Regions from separate parts of the Rothia sp. P5766 genome, predicted to be linked through region 1. Evidence: riboswitches for the same ligand, from Rfam matches in the RefSeq annotation. Region 1 holds a riboswitch; the other holds the start of a gene.

Region 1 (14,666 bases):
GAGCTGCTGGGCTTCACGGAGCAAGTCTTGTAATTTCATGAACTCGGGCCGGTCCAGGGCAAAGTACTGGCCGTTGCCCAGGAGCAGGTGGGTCTGGTTTTTAGCCAGAGCGGCCAGGATGTCGGCAAAGCCTACAGTCCATTCACCGACCTTGATGGCGATACCCAGCCCGAACCAGTCTCGGCGGCGGGTGTCATCAACGGTCACAACAATGTCTGGGGCCTGGTCGAGTTCCTTGAACTCTGGCTGTGGCCCCCGGACCTGAACCCTGACCCCGTCAATCTTCTGGTAGGCGGGTAGGTAGGTTTCGAGCAGGGTTCGGGTGTCCCAGTTTTCGGTGATGTGCTTGGTAAAGGGCACACCGGGGCGGATTCGCTTGACGTCTTTGAGTACTCGATATTCGTGGGCTGTGTCGCGGATATCGGCGCGGTCTTCCCCGGGGTAGCCCAGGGCATCGAGCACGATGGTTTCGTCGTCGGTGCCGGTGGGGTTGGCGGGGTACTCCCAGTGCCAGGCGGTGCTTGCTCTAAAGGGCGGGCCGGGTTCACTAAAGGTGATGGTCAGAACCAGGGAGGGGGTGCGTACTGTGGGGAGCTCCAGCTTTTCGGAGGTGGTCGCTACCGGCAGGGTGCGGGTGAGGGCGGGGTAGAAGTCAGAGAAAAAGGCCGGTAGGTCTTTGGAAGGAACGGTGACCGGTTGACTGGACATCAGGGATTCGGCGACGGCATCGAGCGGTTCGTCCAGCGGAATAAGGACTAGCTCGGCTTCTGGGCTGAGCCAGCGAGGGCGGTGCTGGTGGGGCGCGGGTGCCTGGTGGGCCTGTTGAGTTTCTGGCTGGCCGGTGTGAATGGGGGCGCTTTCCTCCACATGGGCTAGTGCCGAGGGCAGGGCGGAGTCCCAGCGGGCGGCGGCGGCAGCTTCTACGTAGTTAGCTTGGGCACTCCCACCCAGGGCGATTAAGCCCTGCCGGTTGGTACCCATCTTGTGGGTGTAGCTTGCCGGAATGGTGTAGGAGTCCCAGCGGAGCAGGGGAGTGAGTTGGAGGGCGTCCTGGGAGCTGCCGCGTTCGGGGACGGGCGTGAGTTCCAGTTCTACCTGCGGGGTGTCGGTAATGACCAGCCCGGTTTCTTTGCCGTGGAGCAGAATGGGCAGGTTGATATCGTCGGCGGCCCGGAGCATCTGCCAGAGTAGGGATGAATCTACGGTGGAAAGCGATGCCCAGTCGCGGTGGGAGGTGTATATGGATTGGGAGCCGCGAATGACGGCGTAGAACTCGTTGAACCAGGTGGCGTGCTCAGCTAGCAGTCCGGTTCCGGCGGAGCCCGCGGCGTTTCCCGAGAACTTTTCCCAGCTTAGACCGCCTTTAATCCAGCGGTCACGGGCACCCATCATCAGGGGGCGAGCTTCAATGGTGATACGGGGTGAGCCGCTGCTTTTGGTCCAGCCATATTTGCCGGGGACGGTCAGGCGCAGGTCAAGGGCACCGGATACTCCGTGGTTGCGGTTGTCGTAGCCGGGGCGGGCGGCTAGGGAATGGGCCAGGGTACGCCGCCAGGTGGGTAGGGCGCTCTGGTCCGGGGTGCTGTCGGCGGGAGCAGGTTGCTCAAGGGGCAGGCTATCTTGGGGGGCAGCCAGAGATGAGGCGGTGGTGATGCCAAATTTTTCGAGTTCCCGCATGGCTTCTGCGCTGGGTCGGGTGCGGCCGCTCTCAGTAGCACGGGTGGTCCAGGTGCTTGATGAGGCCGTGAGCGCCCGCTTGGCTTTGGCTGAACGGTCGATGGCGGTCAGCATGAGCGCCACAGCGTGCTTGCAATTGTGGAGCACGGGGCAGGAACAGGTGGCAGAAAAGGGGTAGGAGCCTGCCGCAACTTGGGCCGGGAAAGTGATTCGGGTGCTGTAGGGCTGGGCTGTTGAGCCTGCTACCTGGCCTTCGAGAACCCGTTCGTTTTCGTCGTAGTGGTAGCGGATAACGCTCCCTTTCCGCATAGCGCCCTGCCCCCGGGTGTAGGTGCCTGAGCCCACCTGCCGAATAATGGCGGGTGCTGTGACTGGGATGTCGGGAAATGGTGCTGAATCTGCCACAAAAAACCTCACGCGTGCGGAGTAAATAGACCTAGTCTTCTAGCGTATCGCACGCTGATGAAAGCTGGCACCAGAAGATGAGAGGGAGGTCACGTTTTAAAAAATCTGGGCAAGAGTTTACAGGTGCCTGCGGTGTGAGTTATGGTTATACCAGCTTCAAGAGATTCAACTGTCAAGCTCCGACTTGGTTGAACGCCAACCCCATGTTCACGGGTGGCTCGGATGACGAAGCGGTCTTCATCGCGCATATTGGCGCTGTTTGGTGTAGACAAGAGCAAGTTTCGAAAGGAATGCGCACCTTAAGCGCAACGGCGATATGTCAAACACCCGCCCCCATGTCACTCTTCAAAAGAACAGGTCTGCAGCTGCTACGCCTGCCTGCGGTGGTTTTGTCGCTATCAGTATTCAGGACTATGCGCGTATCTCGAATGAGCGCAGTGAGTTCCTTAACTTCCTTCTGGCTCCTAACCCCAGCGGTATCCCAGCCCCTGAGTACGGTGCGCTGAAAGTTGCATGAGCCACGTCGGTCTGCTCCTTGATTCTGATGTCCTTGCCGAGATTCGCAAGGCTACCCCTCACCAGCAGGTTGTGAACTGCCTGCGCCGGAACTCCTACCGCACCATGTACGTCTCGGTGCTAAGCCTGGGCGAGCTTAAAGGGCTCTACCCCTACCCGGAGACTGAACGGTGGCTGGCTGAGCTGATTGACCGGTTTGGTGACCACCTCCTTGAGGTGGACACGCGGGTGTCTTTGGAGTGGGCTGGTCGTCATGCTGAGAGGCCCTTGCAGGCGGTGGGCTCTGAGTGCCAGGCTCCCCTGGCAAGGGCTGCTTTGGAGGGGCTGATGGCGGCTACAGCGACCGTGCACCGGCTTGAGATTATTTCGGGGAAAGCCGATGTCTACCGCACCTGGGGGGTTAGCGCTGTTAACCCTTGGGAGGACTAAGCAGGGAAGGGCACCCCCAGCTTGTGGATTCTAATAGTTCCGTGTGCGGGAAATCAGCGCCGCCACTGCCCTGCGGGGGATAATCTGCGAGATACCCGCTGCTACCTTATAGGGCAGGGAGGGCACACAGACCGGTTTACCGGCATTGACCGCCGCTATGGCTTCGGTAACTACCTGCTGGGGGCTGAGCCAGAATACGCCCGGCACTTTGGGCTGTTCTTGCCCCATGGCATGATGAAAATCCGAGCGGGTCAGGCCCGGGCAGAGGGCGGTTACATCAATACCTCGGTCCCGGTACTGGATATTTGCTGACTCTGAGGCAACCACCATAAACCGTTTGACTGCTGAGTAGGTGCCACCTGGTGTAAAGGCCGCCACCGATGCGACATTGATAATGCGGCCCCTGCCCCGTGGGAGCATGGCGAGGATTGCGGCGTGCATGAGCTGGAGGGGGACAGCTGCCAGGACCTGCACCTGATCCAGATGCCGCTGGGCGGGGGCCTCCTCAAAAAGCTGGCCCAAACCGAAGCCCGCATTATTGACCAAAATTTCCACCGGGCGCTCAGCCTGAGCTAGCCGGTCAACGAGTTTTTGAACGTCACCGGAAACCAGTAGGTCCGCGGGGATGACCTCAACCTCTACCCTGTAGGTTGAGCGGAGCTGGCCAGCCAGATTTTCTAGGGTCTTTTCCCTACGCGCGGTCAGCACCAGGTTATAGCCCGCTGCGGCGTACTGCCGGGCAAACTCGGCACCGATGCCGGCAGAAGCGCCGGTGACCAAAACATAGGTGTTCTCGATACTCATAGGGACACTCTACTCCCCGGCAATATCGTCCGTTGTCTGCCGTGGTTGAGGTTATTTTCACCGCACCTAGTATTCTTACGGTTCGTGACCAGGCGTAGAGACAGGAAACATGACATGATGAAAGGCGATGAATACCACCGTGCACCCCAAAAGAACCTTTCCCATGCCCCTGTGGCTTCAGGGCGCCGTTGAACTTGCTCTGGTTGCCCTGGTCTCCTATATCACCGTTGGGCTTATGCTCACAGCGGTCTGGTACACCAACGGTTTTAATACCGATACCGTTGCCGGCGCCCTGTCCGTGGCGGGCCATATCTGGTTGCTGGTCCACGGTGTCCCCCTGAATATGAACATACCCGCGCAGGGTAGCTTTTCGGCGGTGTCTGGGACGATGAGCCTGGTCCCACTGGGCCTCACTCTTATTCCGCTGGCCCTGTGCTACAGGTCGGGTCGCAGGCTGGCCCGTGCTAGCTACGAGGGCCAGTTTTGGGAGCCTCTTGTAGGTGGCATGGTGGCCTACTCGCTGGTTAGCGCCGGCATCAGCCTGATATCTACCGATGACTATTTCACCACCTCACCGGTGCTTGCGGCTATCATTCCCCTGTGGGTGACTGCCCTGGGTATTCTTGCCGGGGGCTTTGCTGAGTCGCGGTCCCTAGCTGCCATGATTGGTGTGGATGCCGCCGACTGGGTCAAGAAGTTTAGCCAGTACTCACGCTGGGCTGGATCCTATATTTGGGCTATGGTTCGGGCTTCCCTGGTGGGGGTTATGGCTTATGTTGCCGGTGGTTCTTTGCTCCTTGTGACCAGTCTTTTTGTGCACTGGGACAAGGTGGTGGGCCTTTACCAGGCTTTGCACTCCGGGGCAGTGGGCGGATTTGCCCTGACGCTCCTACAGCTAGGTTTGCTCCTGAACCTGGTGATTTACTCTATGGCCTGGAGCTCCGGCGCAGGCTTCTCTCTGGGCGTGGGGACCTCCGTAGGCCCCACCGGCACCAGCGTGGGCGTCATGCCCTCCCTCCCCGTACTGGGCGCTCTTCCGCATACCGCTGAACCCTGGGGCTACATCGGGTTGGCGGTGCCGCTGATTGCAGGTGCTGTGGGTGGCTGGTGGTTCTTCCGCGAGGGAGAAAACCACTTTGATGAGTGGCTTTCTCTTAAGATTCGCTTCCGCTGGATCTCCTGGCCGCTGTCCACCCTGGGCCTTGCCGCGCTTACCTTTATTCCCTCCTTTATTCTTCTCTTCCTTCTGGGCTGGGCCGCTCACGGTTCCCTGGGGCTTGGTCGCTTTACCGAGGTCGGGCCTTCACCCTTGCTGTTCGGCGCTTGCGGTGCCCTTCTGCTGGTGCTGGGTCTGATAATCGGCCTGGGCTTGGCTCATCTGCTGGTCCGTGATAGCAGCCTTGAACTGGAGCGATTTGCCGACCAGAAGCCCACCCGTGCCCAGAAGAAGCAGGCTAAGGCCGAAGCCAAGGCCAAGCGTGTCGCTGAACGGGCAGAAAAGAAAAAAGCCACGGCAGCGATCAACGATCAGGGGGAGAAGGATGAATACCCGGCGGCTGAGGAAGAGGAAGCTTCAGAAAACAGTCCTGAGACCGAACCAAACCTAGCCCATTCGGACTCCCCGGTGGATGCTCCCCGAGAACAGACCGATAGGGCAGATAAAGACTTAGCCGATGCTGAGCCTGAAACAGAGCCCGAAACGGACGACGAAGAAACAGAAAAAACTGATTCTGAGGCAGAGGCCCCTAAGAGCTTGGCCGATGCTGAAGAAAGGCAGGCGGAACCTACTAAGAAGTCCGCCCCCGTGGTCAAACGCCCTAAGTCCTTGCGCCGCCGTTGGAATCAGCAGCTTCAAGATCAAGCTGAGGAAGAACCCAGATTATAAGCGCATCAGCAGAATCTCTGCTCAAGAAGCCCCAGACCGCACACCGCGGGGCGGGGCTTCTCATATGGTGCCCAGGTGAGGCTAGTTACCCATCATCTGCTTGAAGAGTCCGTCGCTCATTTCTTGAGCACACTCCTGTTGGCGGGTAATCGTCAAAGCCCCTTGCAGACATTCTGAATAGGCAGAAGAGGCATCGGAAAAAATCAGCTGGAGACCGGCCCCAAAACTGAGGAAGAGGGACCAGAGCACAATCATGACCATGAGCATGATGGAGAACCCCGGGAAACGGACCTTAACCATTTTGACCAGGGTCGTGATAGCACAGGCTACGGTCAGTAGCGCTAAGAGCAAGGTGGCAACAGCTAGGGTACCAGCAAAATAGGTGGTACTGACCGTAGCAACTATCAGGAGGAAGGAAGAACGCGACCAGACCTTGACTGATTCAAGGGCTGATTCGGAGTAGGGGGAAACCTGCTGATTCTCTGACATAAGCACCACTGTACAACCTCAGTGGACTTCATAGAATTTCAGAGGAGGATAGAACCCACTCATCCTGGCTGATTATCATGGACATGCCTCCATCGTTAGCCGTGGCGTGCGATACACTGGTGTTCATGCGCATTGTGGTGATGGTGTCCGGCTCGGGCACAAATTTACAGTCCATTCTTGACTCCCTTGCAGATGGTCAGCTAACCGCCGATATTGTGGCGGTAGGAGCCGATAAGCCCTGCCTCGGCATAGAACGAGCACAGGGCGCCGGGATTGAAACTTTCCTCCTAGAACCTGCGGACTTCTCCACCCGCGCTGACTGGAACCGGGCGCTGGAAGAAAAAATAGCGAGCTACGCCCCCGACTACATTGTTTTTGCCGGCTTCATGCGGATCGTCGATGCTCAGCTCGTGGAACGCTTCACCGGGCGCATCATTAATACCCACCCGGCTCTGCTACCGTCCTTTCCAGGAGCCCACGGCGTGCGTGACGCCCTGGCCCACGGGGTCAAGATCAGCGGCGTGACCGTACACCTGGTCGATGCGGGAGTTGATACCGGCCCTATCCTGGCCCAGGCCGCCGTTCCCCTTCTTGACGGTGACACCGAAGAGAGCCTGCACGAACGTATCAAAGTGCAAGAACGCCAACTCCTGGTAGCCACCATAGCCTCCCTGGCGCAAGAGCCCACCGCCTAACCCTAGTTATAGCCCCACTCGGGGCTGGGCCTAGGGTCGGGGCTCCAGATAAAGCGACTCACACTCAGGTAACAACCTGCCGGTCCCCTCGCCGGCATACGAAACGGAGAAGATCTGTGAGTCTCATTAAGCTTGACCGCCTACCCCTCAAACGCGCCCTGATCTCTGTCTATGACAAGACCGGGCTAGAAGACCTGGCTCGTGGCCTACACGAAGCTGGGGTAGCCCTAGTCTCCACCGGTTCAACAGCCGCCACCATCGCCGCCGCCGGAGTGCCCGTCACTGAGGTTTCCGATATCACCGGGTTCCCCGAATGTCTTGAAGGCCGCGTGAAGACCCTGCACCCCCGCATCCACGCCGGTATCCTGGCAGACCGCCGCAAGCAAGAGCACATTGACACCCTGAAAGAAATGGACATTGAGCCCTTTGACCTGGTGGTTGTCAACCTCTACCCCTTCGTCGATACCGTGGCCTCAGGCGCTGACCAGGACGCCATCATCGAAAAGATTGATATCGGGGGCCCCTCCATGGTGCGTGCCGCAGCTAAGAACCACGACGCTGTAGCGGTCGTTGTTAACCCGGCCTCTTACGGCGCTGTTCTTGAAGCTGCCCAGAAGGGTGGCTTCAACCTGGCAGAACGCCGCCGCCTGGCCTCAGCCGCTTTTGCCCACACCGCCGCCTACGACACCGCCGTAGCCACCTGGACTGCCGCCCAGTTCGAAAAAGACGGGGAGGCCAACTACTGGCCCCCCTTCGCCGGTCTCTCCTTCGAGCGCAGTGAGTCCCTGCGCTATGGTGAAAACCCCCACCAGGCCGCAGCACTCTACGTTGATCCAACCGCAGCACCCGGTATCGCCCAGGCAGAGCTACTTGGCGGCAAAGCCATGAGCTACAACAACTACGTGGACGGCGATGCCGCCCTACGCGCCGCCTACGACTTCGAGGAACCCGCTGTAGCCATCATCAAGCATAACAACCCCTGCGGTATTGCCGTCGGTGCCGCCAAGGCCGCCGACCCCATTGCTGACGCTCACGCCAAGGCCCATGCCTGCGACCCGCTCTCCGCCTACGGCGGCGTCATTGCCGCCAACCGTGAAGTCACCGCCGCAATGGCCCAAACCGTCAAGGGTATCTTCACCGAGGTCATTATCGCCCCCTCATACTCCACCGAAGCCCTGGAGATTCTACAGAGCAAGAAGAACCTGCGTATCCTCCAGCTCCCTGCAGACTTTGCCCGCGACAGCATCGAGTACCGCCAAATCTCCGGCGGCGCTCTTCTGCAGGATGCCGATCGTCTACAGGCCGAAGGCGATGACCCCGCCAACTGGCAGCTGGTTGCCGGCCAAGCCGCTGATCCTCAGACCCTGGCAGACCTAGCCTTCGCCTGGAAAGCCCTACGCTCCGCCAAGTCCAACGCAATCCTGCTCGCCCAGGACGGTGCCGCGGTCGGCATCGGTATGGGACAGGTTAATCGCGTAGACTCCTGCCGCCTCTCCGTAGAACGCGCCAACACCCTAGCCCCAGGCCAAGAACGTGCCCGCGGCTCCGTAGCGGCTTCTGACGCTTTCTTTCCCTTCGCAGACGGCCTTCAGGTCCTTCTTAACGCCGGTATCCGCGCTCTTGTCCAGCCTGGTGGCTCCATCCGCGATGAAGAAGTCATCCAAGCCGCCCAAGAAGCGGGAGTGAGCATGTACTTTACCGGTGCACGCCACTTCTTCCACTAAAAACTTTCCTCGGGAGGCGTGCACCGATTACGGGCAGAATTTTTATCTTCGCTCGCTCAGAATTCTGCCCTCCATCACGCCACTTCTTCCACTAAAAACTTTCCTCGGGAGGCGTGCACCGATTACGGGCAGAATTTTTATCTTCGCTCGCTCAGAATTCTGCCCTCCATCACGCCACTTCTTCCACCAAACCCCAACCCAACACACACAAAAGTCCCGCCCCACGATGAATCGTAGGGCGGGACTCTGAATCAACGGAATACCGGAACAAAAACTACCCGGCTGATACCTTAATGCTGTTGAGCAGCAGCGGCCTCACTAGCGGCGTCAGAGATGCCGGTTAGAGCTTCAGCGAAAATACGCTGAATATCGGTGGGCGATGATGCGATGTGAGCCTCACCGCCAACACTCCGAGCAATGGTTGTCAGAGCGTTCATATCAGCCTCTTCCGAAATGCCAATCAGAATCACAAACACAGGGTTTTCAGGATCCTGCTCAGCCTGGATAGTGCTAATGAGCTCTTCCTGGCTAATCGAATCTGGATCAACGTTCTTGCCATCGGTCAGCATAATGACTGCGTTAACAGAGCCGGGCTGGTAGTTAGCCTTGGCAGAACGGAAAGTTGCCAGCAAGGTATCGTTCAGAGCGGTCTGGTCATCGGGGTTAATGGTAGCTGCAATACCAGCACCAGCCTCCTGAAGCAACTCACGCTGAGTCTTGCCGTCAACGGTTTCTTCAAGGCCGCGAACAGGGACCAGCTCTTCATAGTCCGAGACCTTACCATCAGCGGTTGTAATGTTGCGGGAGAACTTCCACAGGCCCATAGAGTCACGGGCCGGGAAGAGCTGAGAACCAGCCAGCACTGACTCAACGGTAATATCCATACGGGTCTTATCAGTACCAGCTACTTTATCGAGCATGGAGCCGGAAGCATCCAGCACAACCAGCGCGTTCAGGGGAGCGGACTGCAAGGAGTAGGAAGTCCACATCTGGCCCAGGGTTTCCTTGTTACTAGGAACAAGCGCCTTGTAGTCACCGACGTTCTTATCGTTGTTAACAACTGTGCCCTCAGCGGTGCGCAGACCGGCCTGTGCCAGAGCCTGCTTGCCCTCTTCGCTGGACATGAACTTAACGATCTGCTGGGCTGCCTCATCAACGGTGGTGTTGGTGCTAGAGGATGCCTGGTAGAGGGGATAATCCAGGGTAAAAGAGCCGTCACCGGGGACGGTAGCCTTAAGGCCTGAGTCGCTGTGCGATGCGGCGTAGGTTGCGTAATCAGCTTCGCTGACAACCACTGCGTCTTTGCTGCCGCTATCAACAGCCTCAAGGAGCTCAGAAGCGTTCTGCGCTGGTTCGTCAACCCCAATAGACTGCGCGCGCAGGGCGCTACCGCTAGTGAGGTCTTCAAGACTGACAGTGCCGCTAGAAGCTTCGGAGATACCGCCCATGAGCGCAGAGAAAGCGCCTGCTTCTACCTTAGGATCGCCCATGCCAACGGCGTCCTGGGCCTTGAGGACATCAAGCCAGTTGGAGTAGGTAGTGTCTTTCTCGGATACAAGAACACCGGGGCTCTTCGCCAGAGATTCAGCAATGGGGGTTAGCTCTGTTTTGGCTTCGGCCATGGCGAGCTGGGCACGGACACTGGAATCGGGAATCCACAGGTTGGTTGAGGCGGACTCACCGGCTACTTCGGTCACGATGTTGCTAGCGGTCTTCGTGGTGGTGATATCGAGGGTTACGCAGGTGTCCTCATCAACCGGCATGGATTTAAGTGCGGTTGCCATGGCATCAGTAGTAGCAACAGTTACAGACTGTGTGGTGGAGCAAGCTGCAGGGACGGCCTGCCCGCTGGGGGTTGAAGGGGTCTTATCGCCGGTCATGTTGACGTAGGCGATAGCACCGCCACTGAGCAGGATAATTGCGGCTGCGCCAGTTGCGATCCACTTGCGGCTGGCCTTCTTCTGTTGTTCAAGGCGCTGTTGGCGACGTGATTTTGGAGTTTCGGTCACGATTGTGAGGCCTCTTCCCTAATGCATGAGTGATGGGTGACGAGATGGGGGTATCCGGGTGTGCGCTACCCGGTAACTCTCCTGTGTAGTAACTTGAACAGGTAACTACGGCTAGTTCGCCCTCTAGTCTAGCAAGAAAGCGGTTTGCGGGGGGCTTTCTTCGGGGCAAGCAGCTTGTCTGATTTAAGATGGATGGGTGCCCAAGGTTAGCGAAGAGTAGATTCCTTGCCGGCGATCCAAAAGGTAGCGCAGGAGCAACTTACAGACCTGAGGAAGAGGATTCTTGAGAGCCACCGGGGCTGGGTCGCAACCGAACTTAAGATCACCGAGTCAGGACGTGAGAGCTGGCTTTCCCCATAGGGTCGGCTGTGCTGGCTGTTGTGACCGGCTTCCTTGTGCAGGCGGCGACCGTCACAGATTTTGATCCTGATAGCTACTTTGAGTTCGCGCGAACAATCCTCAAGCAGGCGTAGAAGCGGGGCTTATGGCATCGGCTCCCCTTGGATGCACCACACACTTATCTTTCTGTGATTTTAGATACACTGTGGGGGTGGACGTGTAGAGAAAAAATCTTATATGTGAAGAGATATGCCCTGCATCACCTAGAGGTAATTTACACTTTAAAGGTGATGGCTCCCCAAGGTGGGTGAGTCCCCAAGTATCGGGCTTTGAGCGGTACCAAGGCCGCACAAAAGGAAAACCTCGATCCACCCTAGTCAAGGAAGTGGCATGACCAACCTTTCACCCAACGTCACCAACCTACCCCTGGCCGAAGTCGACCCCGAAGTCGCTCAGGCTATTGCCCAGGAGCAGAGCCGCCAGCAGAACACCCTCGAGATGATCGCCTCCGAGAACTTTGCCCCCCGCGCTGTTCTTCAAGCTCAAGGCTCTGTACTGACCAACAAGTATGCTGAAGGCTACCCCGGCCGCCGTTACTACGGCGGCTGTGAATTTGTGGACGTCCTTGAACAGCTCGCTATCGACCGGGCCAAGGCTCTCTTTGGTGCTGAGCACGCGAACGTCCAGCCCCACTCCGGTGCTCAGGCCAATAACGCTGTCATGCATGCCCTGCTGAATCCCGGCGACAAAATTATGGGTCTGTCCCTGGCACACGGTGGTCACCTAACCCACGGCATGAAACTGAACGTATCGGGCAAGCTTTACCAGGTTGTTGCCTACGGTGTAGATGAAGAAACCGGTCGGGTCAGCATGGACGAAGTTCGTGAGCTGGCGCTGGCTGAGAAGCCTAAGCTCATCATTGCGGGCTGGTCTGCTTATACCCGTCAGCTTGATTTTGCGGCTTTCCGTGCGATCGCTGATGAGATTGGTGCCTATCTCTGGGTGGATATGGCTCACTTCGCTGGCCTGGTCGCCGCTGGCTTACACCCCAACCCGGTACCTCACGCTCACGTTGTGTCCTCAACCGTACATAAGACCCTGGCTGGCCCCCGCTCAGGTTTCATCATGTGCGTTGAAGACCTCAAGAAAAAGATTGATTCGGCTGTTTTCCCCGGCCAGCAGGGCGGTCCGCTCATGCACGCTATTGCCGGTAAGGCAACAGCTTTCAAGATTGCTTCCTCCGATGATTTTAAGGACCGTCAGGCTCGTACCTTAGAGGGTGCAAAGATTCTGGCTGACCGCCTCAACCAGTCAGATATGGCCGAAGCCGGTGTAAAGGTTATCTCCGGTGGCACCGACGTTCACCTGGTTCTGGTGGACCTGCGCGATGCCCAGATTAACGGTCGTGAAGCTGAAGATCTGCTCCACGAAGCCGGTATTACTGTCAACCGTAACGCTGTGCCCAATGACCCCCGCCCGCCCATGGTGACCTCCGGCCTGCGCATCGGTACTCCCGCGCTGGCAACTCGTGGCTTTAATTCCGAGGCCTTTACTGAAGTCGCCGATATTATTGCTGAGACTCTTAAGCCCGGTGTCGATGTGGCCTCCCAGCGTGCTCGCGTGACCGCTCTGTGCGAGAAGTTCCCGCTCTACTCCGGTATTGAGGAGTGGTAGGAGTGCCTCAGATTCTTGACGGGGTTGCCACAGCGGCCCAGATTAAGAGTGAGCTGGCCCAGCGCGTTGCCAAGCTCAAGGAAGAGGGGATTACCCCGGGGCTTGCCACCGTTTTGGTAGGCGATGACCCGGCCTCCCGTTCCTATGTGGGCGGTAAGCACCGCGACTGTGCCGAGGTGGGTATTGCCTCTATCCGTGTTGAACTCCCCGAGGATATCAGCCAGGATGAGCTAGAGGCCGAGCTGGATAAGCTCAATGCCGACCCGGCTTGTACCGGCTATATCGTGCAGCTACCCCTGCCCCGGCACCTAGATACCAACCGGGTTCTTGAGAAAATTGCTCCCGAGAAGGACGCCGACGGCCTGCACCCCATGAACCTGGGTCGCCTGGTTTTGAATGTGGGTGAGCCTCTGAACTCGCCTTTGCCCTGCACTCCCAACGGCGTGATTGAGTTGGTAGAGCGTCACGGTATCTCCTGGAAGGGCAAGAAGGTCGCTGTGCTGGGGCGCGGTATTACTGTGGGCCGCCCCCTGAGTCTGCTCCTGACACGCAAGGATGTAAACTCCACGGCTACCCTGGTTCACACCGGTACCGAGGATGTGAGTGAGGCCCTGCGCCAGGCTGACATTATTGTGGCGGCCGTGGGTCTTGCTCATGTGGTGACAGCGGACCAGGTCAAGGAGGGTGCTGTCCTCCTGGACGTTGGTGTTTCCCGCGTAGAAGATACCGAAACCGGTAAGAAGAAGCTGACCGGTGATATCTCTCCCGAGGCCACCGCTAAGTCGAGCTGGTATTCGCCTAATCCCGGTGGTGTTGGTCCTATGACCCGCGCTATGTTGCTGGTGAATGTGGTAGAGACCGCTGAGCGTTTGGCTGAAACCGCTTAGGGGTCACCAAGCAAAACGGGGCCGTTACTTCCTGGAGGGGAGGAGCGGCCCCGGTTCTTTTATCGGGGGATGAGTTAGGATGCCTCAGCGGTGGGTTTGCCTGCGGTGGAGCTGGAACTCGTAGTCGTAGCGGTCACCCCGGTAGAGGGTGTGGGTGCTCTCAACGGCCAGGCCTCGGGCGGTGTAGCCTACCTTGTCTACTCGCAGGGCTGCCGCTCCCTGGGGTACACCTAGGTGGTGGGCTTCTGCCTGGGTGAGGTTGGTGGCGGTGACTTTGACCTGGGCTGTTTCTACTTGGTAGCCGCTGGCCCGCATTTGGGCATCGAGCGAAGTGGAGGCTTCGGGTTGCATTTGGGAAAAGGCTTCGGGCAGGAAGTAGGCTGTTTCGAGGGCGATGGGCGATCCGTCAGCTTGCCGGAGCCTGCTAATTTCGATGACTTTGCTGTCTGGGTCGAGGGCTAGGTCTCTTTGGACGTGCAGGGGAGCTATGACCAGGTGGCAGGAGAGGGTCAGTGAGTGCGGGGTATGCCCTCTGGTGAGCATGTCTTGGGTGAAGGGGCGTAGCAATGGCGCTCGTGATGGTGATTCTTGGGGGGCGACAAAGGTACCTGATCCCTGAATGTTGTAGACCAGTTGCCGGTCGATGAGCTCTCGGATAGCTCGGCGTACGGTATCGCGGGAGACACCGAGGCGGTCTTGAAGCTCTCTTTCTGTGGGAAGAGGGGAGTGTGGCTGAGTATCGGTGAGGTAGCGGTCGCAGATATGACGGGCCACTGCCTGGTATTTGGTTTCTCTGGCACTTACCATCATGCTCACCACTTTACGCGGTGGGACTAGTCTAAGGTTCACTGCGACCGCATTCCTTTGACATAATGGGAACCATGCAATATAACGGCTTAGAAAAAACAGCTCAAGAACAGAACACCAAGACCGTCTTGATTGGTGCTGCTATCGGTATGGGTATTTTAGTTGTCCTGCTGGTGTGGGCGATTATTCAGTCTGCTCATGAGACTTCGGCGCTGGGTTGGATTCTGGCCGGTATTATCGCTGCCTGGCTCGGTATTGCTGTTTATCTACTGGTGAATGTTAACCGTACGCTTGCTGCTCAGCGCCGCGCCTATGAGGGTCATGCT
Region 2 (14,666 bases), on a different contig from region 1:
TTCGGCTGGGCCAGTTTTTGAAGCTGGCTAACCTGGTGGAGAACGGGGTTCATGCCCGTGAGGTGATCCGGGACGGCCTTGTTAAGGTGAACGGTGATATTTGTGAGCAGCGTGGCCGCCAGTTGCATGCTGGGGATAGGGTAACTCTCAATGGGGTCACGGTGCAGGTGGCGCACGACTAGGTAAGCGTGAACTCAGCACCCTAGCGGCCAAGACCCTTAACGACAGCCCCGAGCCAGTTGGTCGCTAGGGTGCTGAGCCAAGGGCCTCAGCCTAGGCTTTGGTCTTTTGTGCCCTAGTACCGGCGGGCTGTTTGGCATGATTCAGCCCGCCGGTTTTCTCTTTAGTTCAAGATGTTCTCGCGGATAAAGGTGCTCATGTGCGCTAGTTCGCTGGGGGCAATCCCGTGGCCGATGCCCGCGTAGAGGTAGTCGGTAAGGGCGGTGTGGTCTTTGACCCATTCTTGGGTGAAGCTGATATTTTCGGCGGTGATGATGGGGTCAGCTTCGTCCCGGCCCCAGAACAGTGGTAGAGGTTGAGCGGTGAGCTCGGCATCTTTGAAGTAGCCCTCTCCCCCGTCGACCACATAGCCGGACAGCCCAATCACAGTGCGCACCAGGTCGGGCCGGTGGCGGGCAATGCTGGTGGCTATGGCCATACCCTGGGAGAAGCCAAGCAGGTTGAGGCTGCGGTAGTTGGCGGCAAGGGGTTCTAGCCATTCCAGGACGTAGTCCACGGCCAGTTCGATGGCACGGAACCCTACGGTTTCTAGTTGTTGGTTGAGTGGCCACCACTGGTAGCCCAGGGCGGGTGCGCCAATGAAGGCGTCCTTGGCGTCGGCGGGCAGGGCGTAGCCTACCGGCTGGGGTGCCCGTACTGAGGCGTAGGTGATGCCCTCTTGGGGCAGGTGGTTGACCAGGCCCATGAGGTCTTGTTCGTGGGAGCCGTAGCCGTGCAAGAGGACGACCAGGTGGGTTCCCCGGCGGAAGGGCTCGGCTTTTGAATACTCAGCAACATGCTGACTCATGACACGCTCCTCGGTGAGTCTGTAAGTCCGGCTTATGGGTGAAGCGTAAGCAACCTACCCCGCCAGGCGAATTTTGCCAGCTGCTGCGATTAGCTGTTGAGTTCTAGGGGTAGCTTGCGGAGCTTGCCTCGGTCTTTTCGTACCCAATTTATCACCGGCGGAGCTTACTTTAGGCTACCGCCCACAGGTGCTTTTTGTGGGTTACTGACCCTAGCCTGTCAGCGGCGTCCTGGGCTTCAAGACTGCGGGCAAGGATGCGTTCGAGTTGCTCGTGTTCAATCAGGAACCCGTCGTACCGGCAGGGTGAGTGAATAACCTCAGGCTCAACCGGTTGCGGTAGTGATGCGGCCATAATGTGGGAGTCGGAGGGGAAGAAGAGCCTATCTGAGTCAACGTAGGCAATGGTCCAGTGGCAGGTAGAAAGCGCCAGTGCTCTCAGCAGCCCGCTCCTGTCACGGCCAAGGTCGTGAGAGAGCAGGGCTTCATTGATAGCTAGATAAGAGTTAGCGTCAAACCGTGCGGTCGGTTTCTGGCCGTGGTAGTCCAGATAGTTCTCTACCTGGTAGCGGCCACGGTCAGCCGGTAGGCAGTGGAGAATGTTCTGTTGCTCCTGGGCATCGCGGCCAAAACGAAAGTTTAGTTCGGCGGCGCAGCGGTAGGTGGTGTGGGCGATCCGGCGGGCCAGGGCCAGGGAGTCCACGAACCTCTGGGCGGTAGCGGAATCAGCGTCTTTGAGGGTGAAGTCAACGATGGCACCGGCGCCCTTGGGTAGGTACTTCTGCGCCAGGGTGTAGTAGGGGAGGTTTTTAGGCCGGAGTAAGTCACGGACTCTACTGCCGGGTGCGCCTGCAGGTAGTCTGCCACCTTGCGGGCATTCTCTACGTGGCGTTCGACGCGCAGTGAGAGGGTTTCCAGGCCGATAGCGATGTTGAAGGCGTTGGTGGGTGCGATGGAGGAACCCAGGTCACGCAGCAGAGCCACGCGGGCTTTGAGGATGTAGGAGAGGTTGACCCCAAAGGCACCGTCCTTGCCCAGGTCGCGGGCGTAGACCAGGCCCTGGTAGCCCTGATTGGGCTGGTTGAAGAGGGGTTAAAGGTTCTGATGCCCTCGGGTGAGTTAGTGAGGCACATCGGTCCCGCGCTTGCACACCCGGTTCTCGGTGAGGTGTGCCAGGTCTTTACCCAGGGCACCCCACCGCGAGTGGAGGGTTGCCGGCCAGCTAGCTGGGGCTTAGCGCTGGCTCTCATGACCTGCTTTTAGTTTTCCCTTTCGAACGGTCGTTGGTCAAGATGCTGTTTTAAAAAGTCTTCATGTGTCTGTTTATTGCGTAAGTTACGATGGGGGGGCGGGCAGGGTTGCCCGCCGAGGCTCTGATACGGGCTGCCCTGCCCCCACTTTGGGTTACTTATGGGTAACCCCCCGGGGTAAGAAAGGTGACCCAGAAGAATAACTGGCTACAATGTTCACAAGGTATTATTCCCACCGTAGGTTAAGGAGCCTCATGCCCGTACCTGTTCTTGAGTTTGAATACAGCACGCTCCAGACTCTGATTGATACTTTCAAGGCAACTAAGGAGTCTTTTGAGGGCTTTTTGGAAAGCAAGGCTCCTACCCCGGCGAGTGCACACGACCCTGTGGCTGAACATCACGCCGCGGCCCTGGGAGGGCAGGAGAGCTCTTTGCTTTCTGACGCTGCAGAATCTTTCCAGAATGCGCAGGATGGTGCACAGGCAGCATACGATGCCTTTAAGATTGCCGATGGGGCAGAAGGGTAGGTGGCATGATGGGTTCACGTCCATCGGATTGGTCTCCTCTGACAGGTGGCGACCCTTGCCCTGGTGATCCTGATTCTTGGCAAGCGACCATTAACCACTGGTCTACCCGCAAAACCGAGATTGATGCTATTAGAAAAGTTTTAAACCGCGGTAGGTGTATTGACGGTAGGAGTAACCGCATCACCAAAATTGAGCATACCTTTGAGCTGGGCGCCACGATGTGTGAGAAAATCTCCGGTGAGTTTCAGCGGGTTCACGATGTTCTGACTGACTGGCAGAAGAACCTACGAGAGATGCAGGAAAAGGCTGACGCGGCTCTTTCGGTAGCTCGACAGGCCCAAATTCACAAGGAAGAAACTCAGGATAAACTCCGCTTTTATGAACGTCATTCCCTCACTTCCGCACTGGGGCGGTTGTCCGCTGATCTAAGCGGTTCAATGATTTTTTCTCTTCGCCAGGACATCTCAGAGGCAAATGCTTGCATTGCTACCCAGCAGGCTGTGGTTGATGAGATTCGGGAGCAATACACGTCCCGGTCAGCAACCGCCGTTAATGGATACAATATTTCGGGTATTGGTGGCATCTTTGTGGATCGGTCTTCTGGTGCTTCTGGGCTGGCTCCTTTCTCGTCTGCTGATGAGGTTCTTTCTTTCTTCCTGGGTTTTGATGCTCAGGCTCTGACTCTTGCTTTCGAAACCGCTGCTGCATCCGATGAGTTTCAGCCTCAGCTATTGGATGCGCTGAGTAAGCTGACACCCCAGCAGATTAATGAGTATTTTGCGGCTCACCCGGAGTTCGCCCGTTTTCCTTTGCAGATGCAAGGTAGCAACATTGATCGGGCGGAGGCCTATAAGGCCTGGTGGGCGCAGTTGGATGAAAACCAGCAAAAGGCTTTCACTATTGCCGCCCCGGGGATTGTGGGGAATATGGATGGGGTACCGTACACGGTCAGGGATCAGGCTAACCGTAAGTTAGCGAAAACAGTAGCAGAAGACCCGAATACTGATGAAGCCACCAGAAAAGCTCTGGAAAACCTGCTCGCCGCAGCGACCATGAAAGATGACGGAATCCCCCGGTACGTTACCAGCCTCGACCTCTCCAATATTAAGCCGGAGAACGAGGACGGCTATGACTATAACAACGTGCTGGCTTCGGTCTCCTTGGGCTCGGTGGATGATGCCGATAAGGTAACCGTAGTCGTCCCCGGTATGACTAATAACGTGGCCGGTAGCATTGAAGATCTTGTTGGTACAGGAGACAACATCTATAAGGAACAATACAGAGCAGAACAACTCCATGGCACTAACGACCCCAAACTTGCTGTTGTTCTCTGGATCGGTTACGAGACTCCCCCTCATCTCGATGAAGAAGGCAGACAGCTTTTGGGTGGCAAGACCTTTACCCAGTCAAAGATGGTGACCGATATCTACCTGGCCGAACAGGGCGGCCAAAACCTAGCCGGTTTTATTGACGGGCTGAATGTTACTAAGTCCACGGCGGTTACCTGTGAAAGAGACGGTCTCTATAGTGATGCTCATATATCGGTGATTGCCCACTCCTACGGTACAACTACTACCGCCGAGGCCATGCAGGTCTCAGAGACCAAGGTTGATAATATCGTCATGTATGGATCAGCCGGTCTGGGTATTGAGAGCATTTACGATGCCAATTCAGCCGAGGGCTGGAATGTGGAGCGTGATGCCAAGGGCAGACAAAAGATTTTCTTTACCGACTCAATGGAGGACTGGACAGCCCTCGGAGGCTACCTGCCGGGCTGGCTCTTAGATTCATCGCTAATCTCGAAAGAAAACCGTCTGCTCCCCTATGCTGTTGCTGATGCCCAGCGTTTCCAATCTACTGAGGGTATATCCGCCGATGGTTACTACCTGGAGGATGTTGATATGCACGGCTTCAACATTGACGGCGACAATCAGGGCTACGCTCACAAGCAAACCTCGAGCCTGGTCTACGGTGCGAGAGCGGCACTGGGCTATACCGAAGACTTGGATCTGAAACTCTATAAGCCCTACTACTATGAGAGTGAGGGCGATAGTTTACGGTTAGTTCCAGTTACTGCTGCTGACTGCGATGAAAATGGGCGGGTACGCCCTGAAATTATGCAAAAGGTTAGGAAGGCACAGTCTTCTATGACCGGCGACCAGGTTCTGACCTTTGCCCCTCCCCTGTCTAGAGCCCCCACCCGGGGCTAGGAAGGAAGCTTCAGTCTAATGTATTTTAAATCGTCTCTAGGAAAGGTTCTGGTAATTTCTATGGTCTCGCTCGGTGCTCTGACCGCTTGCGGTGGTGGCAACACCCAACCCAACCCCACCACAAACCCCACAGCCAACGCCACCACCATCGAAGAAGAATTCAAAACCCTCACCCAAGGCACCATCACCGCCACCGGCACAGAACCCACCCTCTACACCTACCCCAGCAAACGCACCTACACCCCCGACTACCTCCAAAACTCCTACCCCATCGGCTCCTGCGGAAAAGACAAACTCAATCTGTCCGTGATGCTCAACACCAGCCAAGACCTCACCCCCCAGCAATACCAAGAAAAAATAGACAAGGTCTACACCTACTGGAAAACCCAAAACCTCCAACCCAAATACTTCAGCCCCGCAAGCAACGGCATCAGCATCATGGCCACCACCCCCACCGGCGGCGAAATCACCTACATGGCCTTCCAATACGGCGAAATGTACACCTTCGACACCGTCTGCAACGACGTCCTCCAACGCAAAGAACCCCTCGACTGGAACGCCCCCACCGACAAGGGCTACTAAACACCCATGAAAACACCCACCACCGCAGCGTAAAGGTAACTTGCCCATAAATTCCGTAATATGGCTTGGCTCAAACTCTTTAGTATCTACCGCTATATAACTTATGTAACTGAGAAATCTCTGGTCCCACTAGATAAAAGAGTCTCATTGGTCGCAAAAAAGCTATAGACTGCGTACACTCAGGATATTTGGTTCCACCAAATTACTAGAAAGTTGGTAGGCATTTTCTACCCTGACCGGGTAGCCCTACCTGCCCTGTAGCACACACCCACAGATCCGGCTGAAAGGTGACCGAGCATGCCCGTGCCCCCTCTTGCCCAACGTACCCCTCTTGAACGTACCCACCACGGTGATACTTTTATCGACCACTACGAGTGGCTCCGCGATAAAGAAAGCCAGCAGGTACTGGACTATCTGAAGGCAGAAAACGCTTACACCGAGGCCGTAACCGCCGACCAACAGCCCCTACGTGACGCTATTTTTGAAGAAATCAAGGGCCGCACCCAGCAAACCGACATGTCGGTGCCTTCACGCAGGGGGGCCTGGTGGTACTTCAATCGCACCGTCGCCGGTCAGCAGTACCCGATTATGTGCCGGGTTCCCGCTCAGACCGAGGGCAGCCTGGCGGAGCGCTACGAGCCGCCGGTCGTTCAGCCCGGCCAGCCTCTAGACGGGGAGCAGGTCGTCCTGGACTGTAACGACTTCGCCCGCGATATGGCTTTCTTCTCACTAGGCTCTTTTCAGGTCACCCGTGACGGCACCCTTTTGACTTTCGGTGTTGACGACTCCGGCGATGAACGCTACACCCAGTACTTTAAGAATCTGGAGACCGGTGACTTCCTCCCCGAAACTTTGGAGAACATCTTTTCAGGTGCTTTCTTTGCCTCCGGCGCAAGCCACCTGATCTACTCAGTGGCTGATGAGTCCTGGCGGCCCTACGAGATTCGCGCTCATGCGCTGGGCACCAGCCCGGAGCAGGACATTGTGCTCTACCGCGAGGACGACCCCGGTATGTGGCTGAGCGCGAACATGTCCTCATCCCGCACCCATCTTGTGATCACATCTGCCAACTCTGAATACTCAGAGACTCGCATTATTAACATTCACGAACTGGGCCAGCTTGAGCCCACCCTCATCCTGCACCGGGATGCTGAGCTTGAGCACACCACCGACATTATCGATGTCAACGGAACCGGCTACCTAGTACTGGGGCACAATTACCAGGCTCCTAACGGTGAGGTTGTTCTTGCTCCCCTGCATGACCGGTATCTTGCTTTTGAGTACTTCCGGGCGGGCTGGATTCCTCTGATGCCGCACAGTTCCGATGTCAGGATTGAGGGCTTCAAGTTCTCCCGTAACCACTGGGTGGTTATGGCACGTGAGAACACCACGGTCAAGGTCTTTATTGCCCCTCGGAATGCTCTAGCAGAGCAAATTGCAAACCCGCATGCTCAGGGAATTGAGCTCTATGAGCCGGGCGGTTTTACCGATGAGCTTTATACCTCGGCCTTTTCGGGGGTCAATATCATGTCCCCGGTGATACGGCTGAACTACACTTCCTATCTAACCCCCAATAGCGTCTACGATTATTTACCGGACAGCGATGAGCTCATTTTGCGCCGGCAGACCCCGGTCCTTGGCTACCAGCCAGAGCAGTACACGGCCTACCGCATGTGGGCACCGGCTGAGGACGGGGCTATGATTCCGCTGTCTGTCATGCACCGCGCTGACCTGGATCGGAGTCAGGGACACCCTGTGATTCAGTACGGCTACGGCTCCTACGAGTCCTCCATGGACCCCTATTTCTCAACGGCCCGCCTGAGTGTGCTGGACCGAAACGTCGTTTTCGTTGTTGCCCATGTTCGAGGTGGCGGGGAGCTGGGCCGCGCCTGGTACACCGAGGGCAAGAAACTGGCTAAGAAGAACACCTTTACCGATTTCATTGCTGCTACCGACTTTTTGGCACAGCAGCCCTGGGTTGATGCCTCCCGCATCGGAATTATGGGCGGTTCTGCCGGTGGTCTACTGATGGGTGCGGTGGTGAACATGGCTCCCGAGAAGTACGCCGCTTGTCTTGCACAGGTACCCTTTGTGGATGCTCTGACCACCATTCTTGATCCTAACCTGCCGCTATCGTCCCTGGAGTGGGAGGAGTGGGGCGACCCCATAACCGACCGTGAGGTCTATGAGTACATGAAGTCCTACAGCCCCTACGAAAATATCCGCCCGGTTCGCTACCCTGCTATTGCAGCGGTCACCTCGCTCAATGACACCCGAGTTTTCTATGTGGAGCCAGCCAAGTGGGTTGCCGCTCTTAGGCACACCATTGCACAGGACTCCCCCACGCCTCTCCTGAAGGTTGAGATGGAGGGCGGTCACGGTGGCGGTTCGGGGCGCTATACCGCCTGGAAAGAAATCGCCTGGGACTATGCCTTCTTACTACAAAAGTTAGGTGCTCAAGACTGAGCGGACACAGGCCGGACGGCCCCTTGCATAAGTTACGACTATGACAAACAATATTTCAAAGGTCCCTCTGAGCATCACTCAGGAGGTCTTACTCTCCATTCTCAGTAAACCTGCTTACCGGGCTCAGTGGATGCCCTATGCTCAGAGGCAAAGGGGCTCTTTGGTCAACCAAAGAGCTGTAGCCACCTTCATCGCCTATCATCTCTCTGACGAGACTGGCACAGAGGTATCAGTAGAATCGCTCAAGGACCGCGTATCACGCGCACTCACGGGCTATCTACCCTCCGATTCAACGCTTCAGCTCTTTGCGTCCGCTTTTGGTTTCACTCTCTCAGAGCGCCAGGAACTACGCCAAGCCCTTTCGGCAGATACCTTCTCTCGCAGGGCTATATCCACTATCTCGGCAGATGAGGAAGAGCCACCAGATGCCCTAGAAAGAGCACGTTCAGACTATACTTCTTTGTCCACTATCATGATCTGCCATACGGATAGGGAGGGCCTTTTAACCAGCATCGACATTACAGAAGTGATCCAAGCTGACAGGGATCATGTCACCCGTATCCTACCCCGCTTTGAGGCCCCTCAGGCAGACTTTAATCTGCTGGAGGGGGGTCAGCTACAGGTGACCCAGGCACCGGAGAAGATCAAACCCCACGGGGAGGATAACACCCTGTGGGAATTGGTTATCCGGCCTCCTAGCCCCATCCGTAAGGAACAGATCCACCAGGTACGGTATCGAATCGATATCGACCCCTCTGAAGATCAGCTCATAGATAACCAAAATTGCATCACCCTGGGGCCTTTTGAAAAGGCCCGTTACAATTTCACCTTAGTGATTGATGGACAGGCGCCCCTGAAGAACATGGTCAAAAAAATCTGGGGACCCACCATCGATGAATCCGAATTGATTGATTCTTCTAGCCTGCCCGACCAGTCCTATCATTCCCTGTCCCTACCCATTATTCAGGACACCATTGTTGCCTACCAGTGGGAGCACTCCCACTCAGATTCTTAAGGCTTTGAGAGAAAGTCACTCTAGTCATGAATCATAATCCTGATTTTCCTTCCCTGGACGAGGGTGCTCAGCTACCGGCGCCCCATTCTTTTCGTGACCAGTCGGTCAAACTAGCCAGCGCGATTCTGCGCCAGGAGCTACTTTCGGCAAGCAACCGCGCTATCTGGTCTAAGCACACCGCTTCAGATGGCGATCCGCCCTCCCAGACTCTCTCGGTCAGGGCCATATCCAGGGCCATCGCCGCCCATTGCAAACACTATTATGGTCAAGACTGCTCCAGCAGCCGCTACAAAGACCGGGTCAGCCGCGCTATTCGCGGGGAGCATATCAGTCTTGACACCCTCAACCTTTTCACCGAAACCTTTAGTTTCAGCCCCTCCGCCAGCGCTAACCTCCATGAAGTACTGACCACAGGGATCGAGACGGATGAGATGCTCGGAATGCTCAGAGTGGTGCCCCAGGCATCTATCGTCAGTTCCTTCACTAGAGTTGATTTAGCCCCCTCAGATCAGGATGGGGAAGACCATGTCATGGCTCATATCAACGCCAAGCTCCTGAGCCTAGAGACCGGTTGCTCGGCCTTACTGCTACCGCTTTCAGCTACTAGCACAGTCACCGTCCGAGAGAGCAACTTCTTACTCAGCAGGCTAGAGGGTGGCCCGGAGTGGGTTTTTACTCCCATGCAGTACATACCACCCCTGCAAACCTTTATGCTCAGGTTTTCTGTCCTTATCCAGGCTCCTGCCGGTTCCGAGGGATTCCGAAAAATCCACTTCCCCTTAGCGACGCGCGTTCATTCCACCGGGATCCGGGTTGAGACGGGAGGGCAGAAAAAAGACATCGAAATTCTACTGGAGGGTCGCGGGTCCAAAGCAGACACAACTTTAATCCATGAAACAGTGGAGGACTACTCGTCCTGTTTTATCCCCCTACTCAGCGACGACTACCTGGTGGTTCGATGGCGCTAGCAGCTGCCTTTTCCCGGTGCTACATAAGAACGACATGGGCACTTATAGAATCAAAGCACCGGTTGAGGTAAAACGGCTGAGGCCCTCTTGAGGGGTTCCTCAGCCAGCCAGGAGGGCTCTAACCAGCCTGACAAACCGCAGGTGCTCACCTCATATCTGCAGGCATGCTGGTCAGCAGGATCTCTCCCCCCAGAGATCTGGCTCTCCTAAGGGCGGAACCCACCCGGTCACTGATTCAGGTAGTTTTGGTGCGATATAGCTCCTGAATCTCTAGGGCTTGTTTTTCAAGCCCAGCTCTTGGCCCGAAAGGTCAAGATGATGCCCCCTAGGGTATAAATGGTGCGAGTCAAACAGCCCACCTGCTAGCAGGTGGGCTGTTTGCTATTGAGGCCCCTCTTAGAGTCTTTTATACGGCCAGTTTTTCTAAAATCAGCTCGCGCACACGTCCGGCATCTGCCTGCCCCCGGGTTGCTTTCATGACCTGGCCAACGATAGCGCCAACAGCCTGAATCTTGCCGGCCCGAATCTTATCGGCAACATCGGGCATAGCTGCCAGAGCATCGTCGATAGCGGCGGTCAGCGCCCCATCGTCAGAAACAACAGCAAGGCTGCGCTTCTCGACGATTTCAGCGGGTTGGCCTTCACCATCAATGACAAAGCCAAGTACCTGGCGGGCAATCTTGTCGTTGATCTTCTGAGCTTCAACCAGCTTATTTAGCTCGACAACGGTCTGGGCAGTCACACCGGTTTCCGTCAGTTCAACTTCACCTTCCTTGGCGATACGAGCGATTTCGCCCATCCACCACTTACGAGCAACGGAGGCGGGAGCACCAGCAGCTACGGTTTCCTCGATAGCGTCCATAGCACCGGCGTTTACTACATCGCGGAACTCCTCGTCCGAGAAACCCCAGTCAGCCTTCAGACGGCGACGGCGCTCGGCAGGAGGCTCGGGTAGCTCTGCACGCAGGCGCTCAATCCATTCACTGTCGGTAACAACGGGAACCAGGTCGGGCTCCGGGAAGTAGCGGTAATCGTCGGCATCGGACTTGGGGCGACCCGATGTGGTTTCGCGGGTGTCCTCGTGCCAGTGACGGGTCTCCTGAACGACCTTCTCCCCTGCCTCAAGAACAGCCGCGTGGCGCTGAATCTCGTAGCGGACAGCACGCTCAACGGAACGCAGTGAGTTCACGTTCTTGGTTTCTGAGCGGGTACCGAACTCGGTGGTGCCCTTAGGCATGAGCGAGACGTTGGCATCACAGCGCACGTTACCGCGTTCCATCTTGGCATCGGAGATACCCAGGTTTTTGACGATTTCACGGATTGCCGCAACGTAGGCGCGGGCCAGCTCGGGCGCACGCTCACCGGCACCCACAATGGGGCGGGTCACAATCTCAATGAGCGGAACACCGGCACGGTTGTAATCCACCAGTGAGAAGTCAGCGCCCTGGATACGGCCAGCGCTACCACCCTTGTGGGTCAGCTTACCGGCGTCCTCTTCCATGTGGGCACGTTCGATCTCAATGGTAAAGACGGTGCCATCTTCCAGCTCGACATCCAATGACCCGTTGGCGGCGATGGGCTCATCGTATTGGGAGGTCTGGAAGTTCTTGGGGGTATCGGGGTAGAAGTAGTTCTTCCGCGCGAAATGTGAGATAGGAGCGATTTCGCACCCCAGTGCCAGACCCAGCTTAATCGCGGATTCAACAGCCTTGCCATTGACCACAGGAAGAACACCGGGCAACCCCAGCGAAACAGGGGTGATGTTGGTGTTGGGGGTGTCACCGAACTCGTTGGGGGCCGCGTCAAACATCTTGGTTTTGGTGTTGAGCTCTACGTGCACCTCAAAGCCAAGTACGGGGTCGTACTTCTCCATGGCTTCTTCAAACGACAGGATTTCGTCAGACATTTACTTAGCTCCCTCGAAGTCGAAGTCACGGATTAGGGTTTCAGTATCGGGTAGCTGCTCGTGCAGGTAGCCACCCCATTGAGAGACAAGCAGGGCTTCCAGGCCTGCACCTGCGCGGTAGAGACGGGCGTCCTCATGGGCAGGAGCGGTGAACTGGATACCCACGGGCAGGCCGTCTTCATCTGCTAGACCGGCAGGCAGAGACAGCGAAGGAACACCGGCTAGGTTGGTGGGCACGGTAGCGATATCGCCCTTGTACATAGCCATGGGGTCGCCCTTGGTCTTCTCACCCAGCTTGTAGGCGGTGGTGGGAGCGGTGGGGCTGATCAGTACGTCTGCAAGCTCAAAGGCCTTGGCGTAATCGCGCTGAATCAGGGTGCGAACTTTCTGGGCTGAGCCATAGTAGGCATCGTAGTAGCCGGCAGAGAGTGCGTAGGTACCCAGAATGATGCGGCGCTTAGCCTCGGCACCAAAGCCTGCTGCACGAGAAGCAGCCATGACGCGCTCGATGGTAATGTTGCCTTCTTCGGGCAGCTTACGCAGGCCAAAACGAACGCCGTCATACTTAGCCAGGTTTGAAGAAACCTCCGAAGCCATAATCAGGTAGTAGGCACCGATTGCTTCCTTGACGGAGGGCAGGGACACCTCAACGATTTCGGCTCCGGCTTCTTTGAGAAGTTCCAGTGACTCATTGAAGCGAGCCATGACACCGGCTTGGAAGCCTTCGCCGGTCAGTTCCTTGATGACGCCTACGCGCAGACCCTTGATGCCACCCTCAGTGGCACCTTCACGGGCTGCCTGAGCGTAAGCAGGGACCTGAACGGGCAGTGAAGTGGAGTCCTTGGGGTCATGCCCACCGATGACCTCGTGCAGTAGCGCGGTATCAAGGACGGTGCGAGCACAGGGGCCTACCTGATCCAGAGATGAGGCCATAGCAATGACACCGTAGCGGGAGACTGAGCCGTAGGTGGGCTTGACACCGACGGAGCCGGTAAGAGCCGCAGGCTGACGGATTGAACCACCTGTGTCGGTCCCCAGGGCCAAAGGAGCCTGGAAAGCCGCAACGGCAACGGCTGAGCCGCCGCCTGAGCCGCCGGGAATGCGATCCAGTGCCCAGGGGTTGCGGGTAACGCCAAAGGCGGAGTGCTCGGTGGTGGAACCCATCGCAAATTCATCGAGATTGGTCTTACCCAGAATAGGCATGCGCGCTTGGCGGAGCTTCTGGGTGACGGTACCGTCGTAAGGGCTTATCCAGCCCTCAAGCATGCGGGAGGCGGCAGTGGTGGGCTGACCCTTGGTGACGATCAGATCCTTCACGGCGATAGGGACACCGGCCAGGGCAGGCAGTTCCTTACCAGCGGCACGGTCTTGGTCAACGCTCCGAGCAACAGCCAAAGCTTCCTCAGAGTTCAGGTGCAAGAAAGCGTTCAGGCCGCTCTTGCCAGCGGCCCGGTTATCGGGGTCAAGCGCCTGACCATCGGTAGCAAGGATATGGTCCAGGTAGGCCTGGGTCACCTCAACTGAGGTCAGCTCACCAGCGGCAAGCTTTTCAGCAATTTCGGCTGCGGACAGTTTAATAATGTCAGTCATGCCTGCTCCTTAATCTTCGTTCAAAATAGCGGGCACCTTGAACTTGCCGTCCTCAGCGTCGGGGGCGCCGGAGAGAGCTTCATCAGCGCTCAGGGTCTCCCCTACAAGGTCTTCGCGGAAGACGTTCTTGAGCGGAATCGGGTGGCTGGTTGCCGGGATATCGTCAGAGACAGCATCAGAGACAGATTTAACGGATTCAACGATGATGTCGAGTTCAGCGGCCATGGCAGCTAGTTCCTCGTCAGTCATCTCGATATGAGCCAGGGTAGCTAGGTGCGCTACCTGCTCACTCGTAATTACAGACATAATCACTTCCACATTTTAGATAGAGGTTTTCATGGTCTATCTTAGCCCGCTTGCCTGCTTAACACGATTTCCCTGCCTTACCCAGGAGCTAAGAAACCCACGACCATGGAGAGCGCAGAAAAAGCTGTGGCCTACACCCTAGGGTGTAGGCCACAGCTACAGGTTTTATAACCGCTTGAAGCTAAGAGTTGAGGTCTTACTTAGCGGGGATGTTCAGTACCCAACCGATTTCAATGACGTTTGCGTCCTTGATGAGGTCGGAGTTAGCTGCTACCAGCTCGTCCCAGCCGTTGAAGCCGTGAGCGTAGGCGATAGCGGAAAGGGTGTCACCGGCAACAACGGTGTAGGTCTGACCTGCGGGTGCAGCCTCAACAACGGGAGCTGCTTCAACGACAGGAGCTGCTTCAACAACAGGAGCAGCCTCAACAACGGGAGCTGCTTCAACAACAGGTGCAGCCTCAACAACGGGAGCTGCTTCAACAACAGGAGCAGCAACTTCGGTTACGGTGGTTGACTGTGCTGCCACTGCAGGAGTCTCAGCAACGGCTGCGGGTGCGCTACCGGTGCCGTAGGCGTAGAGGTTCAAGCGAGATGAACATGCAGGCCAGGCGCCCCAGCCCTGCATCTGCAGGAGGTTTTCAGCTACACGAATCTGCTCTGCCTTTGAAGCAAACTGGGGGCTACCGGAGCCACCTGCTGCTGCCCAGGATGAAGGGGTGAACTGCAGACCACCGTAGAAGCCGTTACCGGTATTGATTGACCAGTTACCGCCTGACTCACACTGAGCCAGAGCTTCCCAAGCTTCGAGGGGGGCAGCGTTTG

Evidence for each region. Region 1 has a riboswitch for S-adenosylmethionine ahead of ACN08V_RS02160 (nuclease PIN). Riboswitches for the same ligand answer to the same signal wherever they lie in the genome.
Region 2: it holds a riboswitch for S-adenosylmethionine, as region 1 does, so the genes downstream of both, ACN08V_RS07095 (PLP-dependent transferase) here and ACN08V_RS02160 (nuclease PIN) in region 1, are expected to answer to the same signal.

Annotation. Positions count from the first base shown of each region.
Region 1 covers NZ_JBLXXS010000003.1:34,364-49,029, forward strand. Annotated here, with positions in the region: gene ACN08V_RS02155 (SNF2-related protein) at 1-2,082, opposite strand, end outside; SAM riboswitch class IV at 2,237-2,363, shown strand; gene ACN08V_RS02160 (nuclease PIN) at 2,399-2,599, shown strand; gene ACN08V_RS02165 (plasmid stabilization protein) at 2,596-3,027, shown strand; gene ACN08V_RS02170 (SDR family NAD(P)-dependent oxidoreductase) at 3,058-3,831, opposite strand; gene ACN08V_RS02175 (DUF6350 family protein) at 3,995-5,716, shown strand; gene ACN08V_RS02180 (hypothetical protein) at 5,798-6,205, opposite strand; gene purN (phosphoribosylglycinamide formyltransferase) at 6,331-6,900, shown strand; gene purH (bifunctional phosphoribosylaminoimidazolecarboxamide formyltransferase/IMP cyclohydrolase) at 7,017-8,624, shown strand; gene ACN08V_RS02195 (substrate-binding domain-containing protein) at 8,915-10,633, opposite strand; gene glyA (serine hydroxymethyltransferase) at 11,363-12,646, shown strand; gene ACN08V_RS02205 (bifunctional methylenetetrahydrofolate dehydrogenase/methenyltetrahydrofolate cyclohydrolase) at 12,649-13,533, shown strand; gene ACN08V_RS02210 (GntR family transcriptional regulator) at 13,618-14,343, opposite strand; gene ACN08V_RS02215 (hypothetical protein) at 14,415-14,666, shown strand, end outside.
Region 2 covers NZ_JBLXXS010000011.1:29,857-44,522, reverse strand. Annotated here, with positions in the region: gene ACN08V_RS07105 (RNA-binding S4 domain-containing protein) at 1-182, shown strand, start outside; gene ACN08V_RS07100 (alpha/beta hydrolase) at 344-1,027, opposite strand; partial or broken gene ACN08V_RS07095 (PLP-dependent transferase) at 1,692-2,116, opposite strand; SAM riboswitch class IV at 2,160-2,278, opposite strand; gene ACN08V_RS07090 (hypothetical protein) at 2,529-2,801, shown strand; gene ACN08V_RS07085 (alpha/beta hydrolase) at 2,807-5,011, shown strand; gene ACN08V_RS07080 (hypothetical protein) at 5,030-5,593, shown strand; gene ACN08V_RS07075 (S9 family peptidase) at 5,891-8,059, shown strand; gene ACN08V_RS07070 (hypothetical protein) at 8,100-9,074, shown strand; gene ACN08V_RS07065 (hypothetical protein) at 9,101-10,042, shown strand; gene gatB (Asp-tRNA(Asn)/Glu-tRNA(Gln) amidotransferase subunit GatB) at 10,449-11,948, opposite strand; gene gatA (Asp-tRNA(Asn)/Glu-tRNA(Gln) amidotransferase subunit GatA) at 11,949-13,538, opposite strand; gene gatC (Asp-tRNA(Asn)/Glu-tRNA(Gln) amidotransferase subunit GatC) at 13,548-13,844, opposite strand; gene ACN08V_RS07045 (transglycosylase family protein) at 14,041-14,666, opposite strand, start outside.